DNA from 2 places in the Cupriavidus sp. GW822-FHT02D05 genome. Region 1 is predicted to be linked to the other one. Evidence: predicted binding sites of a transcription regulator. Region 1 holds the regulator's gene; the other holds the start of a gene.
The links. Region 1 encodes sigma-54, which starts transcription at its own class of promoters, with help from an activator protein. Its sites were predicted from a motif close to TGGCANGNAANCTGCTTT; they were not measured.
Positions count from the first base shown of each region.

Region 1 (7,569 bases):
GTCGTCGAAGATCGACTGCGAGGTGACGCCAGTGAGTTCCATTCGGGTGCTTTCAGGGACGGGCTTTCAGTGCCGGATCAAGGGTGCCATTGCGTCAGCAACTGGTGCACGTCGTCGGGGGTGGGCAGGGTAGCCAGTCCTTCGCGCATCTCGCGGTCGGACAGCAACTGGGCGATCTCGGAGAGAATTTCCAGATGCTGCTGGGTGGCCTGTTCGGGCACCAGCAGGAAGATCAGCAGCGCGACCGGCTTGCCGTCGGGCGACTCGAAGGGGATCGGCTCGGCCAGGCGCATGAAGGCGGCCAGTGGCTGCTTCAGTCCCTTGATGCGGCCGTGGGGGATCGCAACCCCCGCGCCCAGGCCGGTGGACCCGAGCGACTCGCGGGCGAACAGGTTGTCGGTCACGGTCGCGCGCGCTACGCCATGGTTGTTCTCGAAGAGGAGCCCGGCCTGTTCGAACACGCGCTTCTTGCTGGTGACGCTGACGTCGAGGTTGATGTTGCCGGGTGGCAGCAATTTAGCCAAACGATTCATGTGGAATGCGCAGGGTTTTCTAGTAAGCAGGCCCGGGGCCAGGAGGCGTCCCACCGGGCGGAAAGAGGTAAAAAACCAAGGCCCGAGGTTTCCACCGGGTGTCCCCCCATGCCGGTGTCGGGCGTCTGGCCATTATAGAGCAGGCCCGCTTCCGCTTTGTGCATTGCAATAGCCGATGCGCTCAAGCGGTGCTGCATGCACCGGAATGGCTAGGCCGGTCAACCATGTATTGCACAGCATACACTGGTACATATGCGTTGCGGAATCCCCTGTGTGGCCCGATCGGGTAGGCTGCAACGAAAAAGCCGCGCTCTGGGCGCGGCTTGATTCCATTTTTCAAGGGACTGACACCGACGGCCCGGTATGTGGGCCGCCAGGCACGGTCATTGCTGCATCTGCGATGCGGCCATCTGATACTTGACCGCTTCACGGTCGTGGCTCTGCACGCGATCCTTGTGGCGAATCACCTGCCGGTCGAGCTTGTCGACCAGTGCGTCGATAGCGGCATACAGGTCTTCATGATGCGCTTCGACAAAGATGTCCTTGCCCTTGAGATGTAGATTGATTTCCGCGTACTGCCGCCGGTCCTTTTCTTTTGTATTGTCGACAGAGAGCAGCACACTTACGCCAATGACTTGATCGAAATGCCTGACGATACGCTCCAGTTTCGTTTCCACGTACTCACGCAGAGGGGGCGTGATGTCCAAGTGGTGTCCACTGATCTTGAAGTTCATAGCGTTTCTCCTTCTGAAAGAGCTGCATCAGGCAGGCGATGCAGCTCGGCTACAAAGTCTTACGGAGATTGACCGCGGGAATCTTGAGCGCTTCGCGGTATTTGGCAACGGTACGCCGTGCTACCACAAAGCCTTGCTCGCCGAGCAATTCGGCAATCCGGCTATCGGACAAGGGGTTCCTAGCGTCTTCGGCTCCTATCAATTGCTTGATCAACGCACGGATTGCCGTTGATGAGGCCGCGCCGCCGGTTTCTGTGGATACGTGAGAGCCAAAAAAATACTTCAGCTCGAAAGTCCCCATCGGCGTTGCCATGTATTTATTGGTAGTCACCCGAGAGATGGTGGACTCGTGTAAACCCAGTGTATCGGCAATCTCCCGCAAAACCAAGGGGCGCATCGCAATTTCACCGTGGGTGAAGAAGTTCTTTTGACGTTCGACAATGGCTTGTGCGACGCGCAATATCGTGTCGAACCTTTGCTGGATATTCTTGATCAACCAGCGTGCTTCCTGCAGCTTTTGCTGCAGTCCGGCCGCGCCTGCATCGCCTTTTGCACCGCGCAAAATCTGCGCGTACATGTCGTTGATGCGTAGCCGCGGCATCACATCCGGGTTGAGGTGGGCGATCCATCCGCCGCTCAATTTTCGAACAAAAACATCAGGCACCACGAAGTCCGCTTCTGGCCGGCTGTAGGCATGGCCGGGATAGGGCGCGAGCGAGCGGATCAGTTCATGTGCGGCCTTGAGTTCCGGTTCGTCCACTTGCAGCGCCTTTTTAAGGCGCGTGTAATCGCGCACCGCCAGCAGCTCGAGGTGGTTGGTGACGATGCTCAGCGCCAGTTCGCGCTGCGGATGCTTGAGCCTGCGCAATTGCAGCGCCAGGCACTCGGCGGCGTTGCGTGCCCCGACGCCCGGCGGATCGAAGCTCTGCAGCAGCGTGAGCACAGCCTGGATCTCGTCGACCTCGAACTCGAGCTCCTCCGGCAGCTCGCTGCAGATTTCCTCGAGCGTGGTGCTCAGGTAGCCGTCATCGTCCAGGGACTCGACCAGGAAGATAGCCAGCCCTTTGTCGCGCAGGGAAATCTTGAGCGGCGCCAGCTGTTCCATGAGGTGTTCACGCAGCGTGGGCTCGGCGTCGCGCAGCTGCATCGGGGTTTTTTCGTCGTCTTCGCCTTGCGGGCGGCGGGCGAAGTCGTCCAGGCTCCAGTCGCTGCCGTAATCCTCATTGCTGTCAGAGTAGCTGTCGTCGGCTTCGGGCGCGCCATCGGGGCGGTTCTCGCTGGTGCCCTGGCCATCGGCGGGCGCTGGCGCGGGCGCGCTCTGCAGGTTCACCGAGCCGTCCGAAGACACGCGCAACGGGCTGTCCAGCCAGTCGTTCTCACGCTCGAGCAAGGGGTTCTCGGTCAGCGCCTGTTCCACTTCCTGCTGCAGTTCAAGCGTGGACAGTTGCAGCAGCCGGATCGACTGCTGGAGTTGCGGCGTAAGCGCGAGATGCTGCGAGAGGCGGAGCTGTAGCGACGGTTTCATGCGACCTATTTTATGCCCAACTTCCGTACTGATGGAACGGAAATTGCTATCGCTGGTGTCGCTATGATCGTTTGAAGGATAAAAGGCGACACCGAAGCCGCCCGGGGGGCGATGCGCGGCAGGCGCCGCGCGCCCTTACATGCGGAAGTTCTCGCCCAGGTAGACCTTGCGCACCGACTCGTTGGCGATGATGTCCTCAGGCTGCCCGGACGCCAGCACCGCGCCTTCGCTGATGATGTAGGCGTGGTCGCAGATGCCTAGCGTCTCGCGCACGTTGTGGTCGGTGATCAGCACGCCGATATTGCGTGCCTTGAGGAAGCTGACGATGCGCTGGATTTCGCCAACCGCGATCGGGTCGACGCCGGCGAAGGGCTCGTCGAGCAGGATGAAGCGCGGCGCGGAGGCCAGCGCGCGGGCGATTTCCACGCGGCGGCGCTCGCCGCCGGACAGCGACAGCGCCGGGTTGTCGCGCAGGTGGGCAATCTGCAGGTCATCCAGCAGGGTGTCCAGCCGGCGCTCGATCTCGGCCTTGCCCAGGGGTTTGCCATCGTTGAGCTGCAGCTCCAGCACTGCGCGGATGTTCTCCTGCACATTGAGCTTGCGGAACACGGAGGCTTCCTGCGGCAGGTAGGACAGGCCCATGCGTGCTCGCTCATGGATGGCCAGGCCGCTGATGTGTTTGTCGTCGAGCACGATATCGCCTTCGTCCAGCGCCACCAGCCCCACGATCATGTAGAACGACGTGGTCTTGCCCGCGCCGTTGGGGCCCAGCAAGCCGACCACCTCGCCGCTCTTCACGTCGAGCGACACGTCCTTGACCACGGTGCGCGAGCCGTAGCGCTTCTTCAGGTGGCGCACGACCAGCGTGCTGCTGTCCTTCAGGGTGGCGGGCTGGGACGGTGCGGTTTGGGTAGCGGTCATGAAGGTGAAGTCAGAATCCGTGGATCAGGGACGTGGCGGCGTCAGGTCAGGGGTTGACGGGGGCAGCTGCCGGCTTGAGCGGCAGCGGATTGGCTGCGGCACCGCTGGCGGGCTGCTCCTGGCGCGGCGACAACACGGCGCGCACGCGGCCCGACGGGCTGCCCGCGGTCGCGTTCTCGGCGCCGCCGCTGGCCGTGTAGAACTCGTTGCGGCTGTCATAGGTGATCACCGCGCCGCGGATCTCGTCGACCAGCTTGGCGCCGGCCAGGCGGGCCATGCGGGCGCGCCCGATCAGCTTGGACAACTCCTGCTTGCCGTCATATTCGATGCGGTCGCCCCAGCCATCGATGTACTCGTCGACGTTGTCGCGCTTCTGCCGGATATAGGCTTGCTTGCCGCCCTTGGAGGTCGCGACCGCGTACTGGTAGCCCTCGGGATCGGTACGGACTTCGGCTGCGTCGGATTTGAGCACCATGGTGCCCTTGGTCAGCACCACGTTGCCAGTCAGTACATAGACCTGCTTGACGTCATCGTAGCTGGCATTGTCGGCCTCCAGGACCAGCGGCTTTTCGCGGTCGGCCTTTTCGGCGCTGGCGGGCGCGGCCAGCGTGAGGCCCAGGACGGCGGCCAGCGTCAGCAAAGCGGCCGTGCTGCGGCGCAGACAGGACGAAGTCGTCGGGAATGGATTCATGTTGGCGTGATGGCGGTTGACGCGGGCGGTTGGTGCCCGCGGGCGGCTTCGGGGCTACTTCGTGGGACTCGCCGGCGGCGGCCCCGTGATGATGGTGCCGCGTACGTTACCCAGCAATTGTACTTCGCGAGTGACATTGTTGAAGACCAGGCCGTTGGCGGTCATCACCGACGGGCCGCGGGTCAGCTTGACAGCCTTGTCGGTCTTGACGATGTCATCGTTCACCAGCACCTGGAAATACTCCGAGGCGGCCGTCATCTGCGGATCCTTGGCGGGGTCGGGGCCCTGGGTACGCACGATGAAGGCATTGCCGAACAGGTCGATGACCGAGCCTTCCGCGTTCATCGTGCCGCGATCAGAGTGGCCGGTGACGGGCGGACGGTCGATTTCATAGGAGCGCATGGCCGGGCGCGTCACTTCGTAGGTCTGGTCGTCCTCGAAGTGGATCATCTTGTCGCCGGTGAAGCGCAGCTTGGTGTTGCCGTCCTCGGCAAGCTCGGTCGCGGAAAAACGGATCATGTAGTAATCCGGTTCATGCTTCTTGCCTACCGGCCCGGTGTCCGCTTCTTTCGGGGAGTTGACCTGCACCAGCCAGAAGGTGCTGCCCGCCACCAGTGCCATCAGCAGCAGGGGCAGGGCTCGCATGGCAAGCCGGCTCAGGGAGGACAGGATTTCCCGCATAGGCATGGGCTGGCCTCAGATGACCTTGGCGCGGGTCAGGTCGTGGATGTGGAGCGCGCCGACCAGGCGCCGCTCTGCGTCGACCACCAGCATCTGGTTGATGCGGTTCGCCTCCATCACCTGCACGGCTTCCACGGCCAGCTGGTCCGGCCCGACGGTATGCGGTGTGCGGTGCATGACCTCGCTGATGGGTACGGTCTTCCAGTCGCGCGGGGTTTCGAGCAGGCGGCGCAGGTCGCCATCGGTGAAGACGCCGATCAGGCGGTCGTCCGGGTCCACCACCGCGGTCATTGCCATGCCTTTGCGGGTGATTTCCATCAGGGCCTGTGCCAGCGGCGTGCTCTCGCGTACCTTGGGCACCGCGTTGCCGCTGCGCATGACGTCGCGCACGTGGGTCAGCAGCTTGCGCCCGAGCGCGCCGCCCGGATGCGAGCGGGCAAAGTCTTCCTCGCCGAAGCCGCGGGCATCCAGCACCGCCACCGCGAGCGCGTCGCCCATCGCCAGTGCGGCGGTGGTGCTGGCGGTCGGGGCCAGGTTGAGCGGGCAGGCTTCTTTTTCCACGCCGGCATTGAGGTGCGCGTCGGCCAGCTGGGCCAGCGTGGAGGCGGGGTTGCCGGTCACGGAGATGAGCTTGGCGCCGATGCGCTTGACGATCGGGACAATCGAAAGCAACTCGGCGGTCTCTCCGGAATTGGAAAAGGCGATCAGCACATCGTCGCGCGTGACCATGCCCAGGTCGCCGTGGCTGGCCTCGGCCGGATGCACGAAAAACGCGGGCGTGCCGGTCGAGGCCAGCGTGGCCGCGACCTTGCGGCCGATGTGGCCCGACTTGCCGATGCCGGACACGACGACGCGCCCGCTGCAATTGAGCGTCAGTTGCACGGCTTGCGCAAATCCGTCGTCCAGGCGGCCTGCGAGGGCAGCGACGGCGTCGGCTTCGATCTGGAGGGTTTCGCGAGCGAGCCTAAGTGCTCGATCCGCATTGAAATTAGCTATCATGGCGACGAAGTATACCAACGAATGCGATGGCGCTTGGGCTGTTCCTGGGATCGGGCGGCCGGGGCGGCCATCGCGCTTGCCGTAATCCGCCGGCAGGGCCGCCCGCACCGGGCCGGCCCGGTGCCCGGCGCGGCGTACCCTGACCCTGTCGATGCACTCTCCGCTGGACCTTACCCTTGTCCTGCTGGCCGCCGCCGTATTTGGCGTGGTCGCGTTTCGCATGTTGCAGTTGCCGCCGATGCTGGGGTACCTGGTCGTGGGCATCCTGATCGGGCCGCATGCGCTCGGCCTGGCCAGCGATACCGCGCAAACCAAATACCTGGCCGAGTTCGGCGTGGTCTTTTTGATGTTCTCGATCGGCCTGGAGTTCAGCCTGGGCAAGCTCAAGGCGATGAAGCGGCAGGTGTTCGGCCTGGGCGGCTCGCAGGTGGTGCTGTCGCTCCTGGCCGTGATTCCGGCGAGCTGGGCGTTCAACTGGCTGTTTCCGCTGTCCTGGCAGGCCTCGGTGGCGCTGGGCGGCGCGCTGGCCATGTCATCCACCGCCATCGTGTCCAAGATGCTGTCGGAGCGGCTGGAGCTGGAGAGCGAGCACGGGCGCAACATCATCAGCATCCTGCTGTTCCAGGACCTGGCCGTGGTGCCGCTGCTGATCGTGATCCCGGCGCTCTCGCGCGATCCGGGCGACCTGATGATGGCGCTGGGCCTGGCCACGGTGAAGATCGTGGTGGCCCTGAGCCTGATCTTCTTCGTCGGCCAGCGCTTCATGAGCCGCTGGTTCCACATCGTGGCGGCGCGCCGCTCGCAAGAGCTGTTCATGCTCAACCTGCTGCTGGTCACGCTGGGCATGGCCGCGCTGACCGAGCGGCTAGGCCTTTCGATGGCGCTGGGCGCCTTCATGGCCGGCATGCTGATCTCCGAGACGCCGTATCGCCATCAGGTGGAGGAGGACATCAAGCCCTTCCGCGATGTGCTGCTGGGGCTGTTCTTCGTCACCATCGGCATGCTGCTCAATATCCATGTGGTGCTCGATCACTTGTGGCTGGTGCTGGCGCTGCTGGTGGTGCCCATTGTCTTCAAACTGGTGCTGATCTCCGGCCTGGCCCGCTTGTTCGGTTCGCGCCAGGGGGTGGCGATCCGTACCGGCCTGGGCCTGGCGCAGGCCGGCGAGTTCGGCTTTGTGCTGCTTAACCAGATCGACGGCCTGAACCTGGTCGACCCGGTGCTGATCCAGGTCATCCTGGCCTCGATGCTGTTGTCGATGCTGGCGGCACCGTTCCTGATCCAGTACAGCGACGCCATCGTGCTGCGCTTTACCGCCAACGAATGGCTGATGCAGTCGCTCAACATGACGCGCATCGCGGTGCAGAGCCTGCAGACCGAGAAGCACGCCATCATCTGCGGGTTTGGCCGCAGCGGCCAGAACCTGGCGCATATGCTGGAGCGCGAGGGCATTACCTACGTGGCGCTGGACCTCGACCCCGACCG
Region 1 is NZ_JBXAOE010000013.1:181,269-188,837, forward strand. It holds gene hprK (HPr(Ser) kinase/phosphatase) at 1-42, opposite strand, end outside; gene ptsN (PTS IIA-like nitrogen regulatory protein PtsN) at 78-533, opposite strand; gene hpf (ribosome hibernation-promoting factor, HPF/YfiA family) at 917-1,267, opposite strand; gene AC1RQK_RS19095 (RNA polymerase factor sigma-54) at 1,317-2,792, opposite strand; gene lptB (LPS export ABC transporter ATP-binding protein) at 2,928-3,713, opposite strand; gene lptA (lipopolysaccharide transport periplasmic protein LptA) at 3,760-4,404, opposite strand; gene lptC (LPS export ABC transporter periplasmic protein LptC) at 4,459-5,085, opposite strand; gene AC1RQK_RS19115 (KpsF/GutQ family sugar-phosphate isomerase) at 5,101-6,084, opposite strand; gene AC1RQK_RS19120 (monovalent cation:proton antiporter family protein) at 6,236-7,569, shown strand, end outside.

Region 2 (7,569 bases), on a different contig from region 1:
GCACGGCCTGCAGCGGGCCCGAGCGCGGCGCGAGCCGCAGTTCGTGCACGCTGCGCAGGACCGGCTCGGCATAACGGTAGACCGTCTTGTGGTGAATCTTGTATTTCATGATGTGGCGAGGCCGGCACAACCTCCCCACTTCATATAGGTCAGGCAGCGAGCAGCGGCACGAGGAAATCCCGGCTGATGCCGTTGCCGAGGTCGCCGATGCGCTCCAGGAAACTGGTCAGGTAAGCATGCAGCCCGACGGCGAAGATGTCGTCGATGCGCGCATATTTCAAATCGGCGTGGAGTTTACCAGCCTGGCGCTCGGTCTCCGAAGAAAGGTGGTTGCCCACCAGCGCCAGGATCGACACCACCTCGTCCATGCTGGACACCAGCGAGCGCGGCATGTCGGGACGCAGCACCAGCAGTTCGGCCACGCGCTCGGGCGTGATCACGGTGCGATACACCTTGCGGTACACCTCGAATCCCGACACCGAGCGCAGGACAGCCGCCCAGTGATAGAAATCGTTGGCGTCGCGATTGGGATCGCTATCGTCGACCGTGCTGGCCTGGAACTTCACGTCCAGAATCCGCGCGGTATTGTCGGCGCGTTCCAGGAACGTGCCCAGCCGCATGAAGTGGAAGGCATCATCCTTGAGCATGGTGCCAAACTGCACGCCACGGGCAAGGTGGGAGCGGAACTTCACCCACTCGAAGAACTGCGAAGGATCCTCGCGCAGCACGCCGTCGGCGATCATGCGCTGCACGTCGAGCCAGGTGGTGTTGATGGTCTCCCAGACCTCGGTGGTCAGCGAGCCGCGCACGGCGCGGGCGTTCTCGCGGGCCGCGCGCAGGCAGCTCATGATGGACGAGACATTGGTCATGTCGCGCACCATGAAGTCGATCACGTCGTCGCGCGTAAGCAGGCCGTACTTCTCGTCGAACACCGTGGTCAGCTCGGAGATATCGAGCATGGCCCACCAGCCTTGCTCCGCCACTTCCGCGGATTGCGGCAGCAGCGAAGTCTGGTAGTTCACGTCCAGCATGCGCGCGGTGTTCTCCGCGCGTTCGGTATAGCGCGCCATCCAGAACAGATGGTCGGCGGTGCGGCTAAGCATGGTCAGTCCCCTCGTACAGCGCTGTTCGCCCGCGCGCCGCCGGCAACGCGGCTGCCAGCGCGGGAATCACAAACAATCCTTGCGTGCGCCGCGCGTCAGCGCTCCAGCACCCAGGTGTCCTTGGTGCCCCCGCCCTGCGAGGAGTTGACCACCAGCGAGCCTTCGCGCAGCGCAACGCGGGTCAACCCGCCCGGCACCATGCGCACATCCTTGCCGGACAGCACGAACGGACGCAGGTCGATGTGGCGCGGCGCGATCCCCGACTCCACATACGTCGGGCAGGTGGAAAGCGCCAGCGTGGGCTGCGCGATGTACTGCTCGGGACGCGCGCGCACGACCTCGCGGAACGTATCGATCTCCGCGCGCGTGGCGGCAGGCCCCACCAGCATGCCGTAGCCGCCGGCCCCGTGGGTTTCCTTGACCACCAGTTCGCTCATGTGGTCCAGCACGTACTGCAGGTCGTCCGGGCGGCGGCACATGTACGTCGGCACGTTGTTGAGGATCGCTTCCTCGCCAAGGTAGAAGCGGATCATGTCGGGCACGTAGGGATAGATCGACTTGTCGTCGGCCACGCCCGTGCCAATGGCGTTGCAGATGGTGACGTTGCCCGCGCGGTAGACCGAGAGCAGCCCCGCCGCGCCCAGCGTGGAATCCGAGCGGAACACCAGCGGGTCGAGGAAGTCGTCGTCGACCCGGCGGTAGATCACGTCGATGCGCTGCGGCCCCTGGGTGGTGCGCATGTAGAGGTGCTCGTCCTGTACGAACAGGTCGCTGCCCTCGACCAGTTCCACGCCCATTTGCTGCGCCAGGAAGGCATGCTCGAAGTAGGCGGAGTTGTACATGCCGGGCGTGAGCACCACCACCGTGGGATCGGCGATGTTCTGCGGCGAGACGCCGCGCAGCATGTCGAGCAGCAGGTCGGGATAGTGCGCCACCGGCGCCACGCGATTGCGCGCGAACAGGTCCGGGAACAACCGCATCATCATCTTGCGGTTCTCCAGCATGTAGGACACGCCGGAGGGCACGCGCAGGTTGTCTTCCAGCACGTAGAACTCGCCCTCGCCAGCGCGCACTACATCGATGCCCGCCACATGGGCGTAGATATCACGGGGCACGTCGATGCCGAGCATCTCGGGGCGGTACTGCGCGTTGTTGTAGATCTGGTCTGGCGGGATCACACCGGCGCGGATGATGTCCTGCCCGTGATAGATATCGTGGATGAAGCGGTTCAGCGCCGACACCCGCTGGCGCAGGCCGCGCTCGAGCGTTGCCCACTCGCTGGCGGGGAAGATGCGGGGAATGACATCGAACGGGATGGTTCGTTCGGTGCCGCTGTTGGACTCGTCTTTTTCACCGTAAACGGCAAACGTGATGCCCACGCGCCGGAAGATGAGATCCGCTTCGGCGCGCTTGTTGTCCATGGTGCCTTCGGACTGGCGCGCCAACCAATCCGCGAACTGCTTGTAATGCCCCCGCACGGCACCTGCCGGCAGGGACTCGCCCGCGTGGATTGCTGCTGCCACGCCATCTTGCCAATCGAGCATCTCGTCGAAAAACCGCGCCGCCATGATGGCCGTTCCCCCATGATTTGGGTGCCGCCCAAACTGCCGGCTATCCCGTTTTGATTGGCTTGTTGTTCCCGGCACAGCACCTTGAGATCACCACCCGAGGCCCGGCGGCTTGGCCGCGGACCATCTCGTCATGCTTCGAAGTGCTGTCCCTATAGGATACCTATGACCACGAAAGCCGCAAGCGGCAGGCATTCGCGCCATCAAACATGGATAAGCAAGATGTCTGCCAGCCTTCGCTTCGGGCCAGCCTTGGCATCGGTTCAGCGGGCGATCGCCGCGCTTTTTTCTGCCTGCACTCCGGCCAGGATGCGCTGCACCAGCGCCTCCGGCGTCTGGCGGATATCGAGCACCAGGGCGTCGCGCGGCTCCTCCAGGGTCTCGAACTGGCTCTGCAGCAGGGCGGGATTGAAGAAGTGGTCGCTGCGCTCGGCCAGGCGGCCGCCAATGACCGTAGCATCGCCCTTCATGTAGACAAAGGTCACGCCGCCATCGGCGGGCGTCAGGCGGTCGCGGTAGGTTTGCCGCAGCGCGGAACAGGTAAAGACGTGGGTGCGCCCCTCGGCGCGGGCCGCATCGATCGCCGCGCGCATCGCGGCCAGCCAGGGCCAGCGGTCGTCGTCGGTCAACGCGATGCCATTGTGCATCTTCGCCTTGTTGGCGGCGCTGTGGAATTCATCGGCATCGTGGAAGCCGCATTGCAAGGTCTTGGCCAGCAACTGGCCGACCGTGGTCTTTCCGCTGCCGGAAACGCCCATCAGGATGTAGATCATGTCTGCTCCAATGATCATGTTCGGATGGTTTTCCCATCCTTGTCGGTAGTCCCCGCGCCGGCGGCCGGTCGGCTCCGCAAGCGTTCAGCCATGAAGCCATGATAGGACCCGCATGGGCCGGCTCGGGGTCGTCTCCGCCAGCCATCGGCTGCCGGGGACACAAATGACACAAATTTAAGGGGCGCTGCCTATTGTGCGACGGCCGCGCCCGTTTGGACAGCGCCGGGCGCGTCGGCCTCGGAGAGGTCCAGCGCGCTGCCGCCCTCCTCCGCGATCCGCGCGTTGCGGCGGAACAGCCCGAACAGGCCCCGGCCGACGCTGAAATTCGTAAAGGCGTCGTCCGGCAGCACGGCTGAAGCACGCGTGGCCAGGTCGCCGTCGCCATTCGCGGCGCCAAGCCATTCCAGCGTGCCTGCCACGGCGTCCACGCGGATCCGGTCGCCGTCACGCACGCGCGCCAGCGGGCCGCCGGCAAGTGCCTCAGGCCCCACATGAATGACCGCCGGCACCTTGCCAGAAGCGCCGGACATGCGGCCATCGGTCACCAGCGCAACCTTGTAGCCGGCGTCCTGCAGCGAGCCCAGCACCGGGGTGAGACGGTGCAGTTCTGGCATGCCGTTGGCGTTGGGTCCCTGGAAACGCACGACCGCGATCATGTCGCCCGTGAACTCGCCGGCTTCGAACGCGGCTTGCAATTGCTCTTGCGAGTCGAAGACGCGTGCCGGTGCTTCGATCACCCGATGCTCATCCGCCACCGCCGACACCTTGATCATGCCGCGGCCAAGATTGCCTTGCAGCAGGCGCAAGCCGCCCTCGGTGGAGAACGGCTCGGCCGCAGTGGCCAGCACCGTGGCATCACCGCTGACGGCGGCGCCGTCGCGCCACTGCAGCACGCCGTCGATCATCACGGGCTCTTGCGTGTAACGGGCCAGGCCACGCCCGGCCACGGTTTCCACGTCCTCGTGCAGCAACCCGGCGCTGAGCAGCTGGCGAATCACGTAGGCCACGCCGCCCGCGGCGTGGAAGTGATTCACGTCGGCCGAGCCGTTGGGGTAGACACGCGCCAGCAGCGGCGTGATGCGCGAGAGGCGGTCGAAATCATCCCAGTCGATGAGGATGCCCGCCGCGCGCGCCATCGCCACCAGGTGGATGGTGTGGTTGGTCGAGCCACCCGTGGCCAGCAGGCCGACCACGGCATTGATCACCGCGCGCTCGTCGACGATGCGCGCCAGAGGCAGGTAGTCGCCGCCCCGCGCCGTCAGGGCCAGCGCGCGTTGCGCGGCGGCGGCGGTGAGCGCGTCGCGCAGGCCGCTGTCGGGATGCACGAAGGCCGCGCCCGGCATATGCAGGCCCATGATTTCCATCAGGAACTGGTTGCTGTTGGCGGTGCCGTAGAAGGTGCATGTGCCGGCGCCGTGATAGGCCTCGCACTCAGCCTCCAGCAAGGCTTCGCGGCCAACCTGGCCGGTTGCGTATAGCTGGCGCACGCGCGCCTTTTCCTTGTTGGACAAGCCCGTCGACATCGGCCCGGCCGGCACGAACACCACCGGCAAGTGGCCGAACTGCAGCGCGCCCATCAGCAGGCCCGGCACGATCTTGTCGCACACGCCCAGCATGACCGCGGCATCGAAGGTGTTGTGCGACAGCGAGACCGCCGTGGCCATCGCAATGGCATCGCGCGAAAACAGCGACAGTTCCATGCCGGCATTGCCCTGCGTGATGCCATCGCACATCGCCGGCACGCCGCCCGCCACCTGCGCCACGGCGCCAACGGCACGCGCGGCCTCCCGGATCACGCCGGGATAACGTTCGTACGGCTGGTGGGCCGACAGCATGTCGTTGTACGCGGTAACGATGCCGAGGTTGGCAGCATGCTCGACCCGCAGCTTGAGCTTGTCGTGCGTGGGCAGCGCGGCCAGGCCGTGCGCGAGGTTGGCGCAGGACAGCCCGCGCAAGGGGCCCAGCTCCTGCTGGGCGCGTTCGCAACGCGCGAGATAGGCGGCGCGGCTGCGCTGGCTGCGCGCGATCACGCGCTCGGTGACGGCGTGGACTTCGGCGTGGAGGGCTTTTGACATTGGGGGGAGTTCCTGGTCGTGATGCCTGATCGTATCCGGGAGGACTGGGGGGACTTGCGGTCGCTATTGTTTGTAGATTTTCTACATTATATCGAAAGCCAATTTGAAAACACCATGCGCGCACATCACAAAGCGCTTTATTCATGGCATATTTAGCGCACATAGGTGAAATCCCTACCCGGTAGTCACGCTGAAGCCGCGATGACCCCGCCCCTGATTATGTAGAATATCTACATGCCGCTCGATCCGTCGAGCCACGGATTCCGGGGCCAAAGCCAGAACAACTCCCCGGCACAGACAGCCCATCCCTGCCCTACCATGCGCGACCGAATTCTTGCCGTCTACGACACGCTTCGCCCCTCCGAACGCCGCCTTGCCGACTATGTCGCCCGCCACGGCGCCAGCGTGATCCGCTTGTCGATGCCCGAGCTGGCCGAGCGCGCAGGCGTATCCCAGCCCACCATTGCGCGCTTTTGCGCGGCGCTGGGCTACGACGGCTTTCGCGAGTTCAAGCTCCAGTTCGCCCAGAACGTGGGCGGCGGCACACCCTTCGTGCACCAGGACGTCAAAGCCGAGGACCGCCCCGCCGATATCGCTGGCAAGGTGTTCGACCGCACCATCGCCACCCTGATGACCGTGCGCAACGCATTGTCGGCAGACCAGATCGAACATGGCATCCAGCTGCTCGCCGCAGCCAGGCGCATCGAGTTCTATGGCTGCGGCAACTCGGGCATCGTCGCCCTGGATATCCAGCACAAGTTCTTCCGCCTCGGCATGCCGACCGTTGCCTACTCGGACTCGCACGTCTTCAGCATGTCGGCGGCGCTGCTCGGACCCGGCGACGTGGCCGTGCTGGTCTCCAACAGCGGGCGCACGTGGGACATGCTGGCCGCCGCCACGCTCGCCCGCGCCAGCGGTGCCAGCGTGCTGGCGCTGACCCACAGCGGCTCGCCGCTGGCCGCGCTGGCGGACGTCTGCGTGTTCTCGGACGTGGAGGAAGACAGCGAGGTCTACACGCCGATGACCTCGCGCATCTGCCACCTGGTGCTGGGCGACGTGCTGGCAGCGGGCGTCGCCCTTGAGCGCGCCGACACCGTCTCCGCCGGCCTGCAGCGCGCCAAGGCGCACCTGCGCGAGCGCCGCATCGCGCAGGCCGAGCCCGCGCATCTCAGCGAGGCGCAGGCGGCGCCGCGCGCCAGTAGCGCCGCGCGTGCTGGCGGTAGGCCTGCAGCGCGTAAGACTCGCCGCGCGTCGTAAGCTGGACCGCGCCGGTCTCGTCGCTGCGATAGCGGGCGATCTCGTGCGAACCGTAGCGGTCCCAGATCTCGGGCCGGGGATGCCGGTGGCGGTTGCGGTAGCCCACCTGGAACAGCGCGACCTCCGGTGCCACCACGGCCAGGAACGCGCCGCTCGATGAGGTGTTGCTGCCGTGATGCGGCACCTGCAGGAAATCCGCGCGCAAGTCTTGCGTCGACAGGCGTGCCAGCAGCGCCGCCTCGTCACGCCGGCCGATATCGCCGGTCAGCAGCAGGCTGCGCGCGCTGCCCGCCACCTTGAGCACGCAACTGCGCGCATTGCTGTCGATGGCGGCATTCTGCGCGATGCCCGGCAAGGGATGCAGCATGGCAAAGCGCACGCCATCCCACTCCCACTGCTGCCCCGCCTCGCAGGGCTGCGCTTCCAGGTGCGCAGCGCTCGCCGGCGGTACCAGCAGCCGATGTCCCGCCGGCGCGCCAGATAGCAGGCTGTCCACCGGCAGCGCCGCCATGATGTCGCGCGCACCGCCAGCATGATCCGCGTCTTCATGGCTGATCACCAGCGTGTCCAGCCTGCGCACCCCAGCGCCGCGCAAGAACGGCACGATATCCCGCGCGCCGGCGCTGTTGCCCAATTCGCCACGCGCGGCACCCCAGCCGTAAGCCGGCCCGGCATCGTAGAGCAGCACGCGCGAGCGCGTTTCCACCAGTACCGCCGTGCCTTGCCCGATATCGATCGCGGTGGCGCGAAACTCCCCGTGCGCCACCGGCTGCCGCCCCGCCAGCACCATCGG
Region 2 is NZ_JBXAOE010000002.1:383,382-390,950, forward strand. It holds gene AC1RQK_RS04195 (transglutaminase family protein) at 1-109, opposite strand, end outside; gene AC1RQK_RS04200 (alpha-E domain-containing protein) at 150-1,103, opposite strand; gene AC1RQK_RS04205 (circularly permuted type 2 ATP-grasp protein) at 1,199-2,671, opposite strand; gene AC1RQK_RS04210 (gluconokinase) at 2,935-3,444, opposite strand; gene edd (phosphogluconate dehydratase) at 3,633-5,519, opposite strand; gene AC1RQK_RS04220 (MurR/RpiR family transcriptional regulator) at 5,838-6,776, shown strand; gene AC1RQK_RS04225 (DNA internalization-related competence protein ComEC/Rec2) at 6,688-7,569, opposite strand, start outside.
Region 2: AC1RQK_RS04205 (circularly permuted type 2 ATP-grasp protein) is a predicted target of sigma-54. The motif match lies at 2,886-2,903, and genes of this name have one in related genera.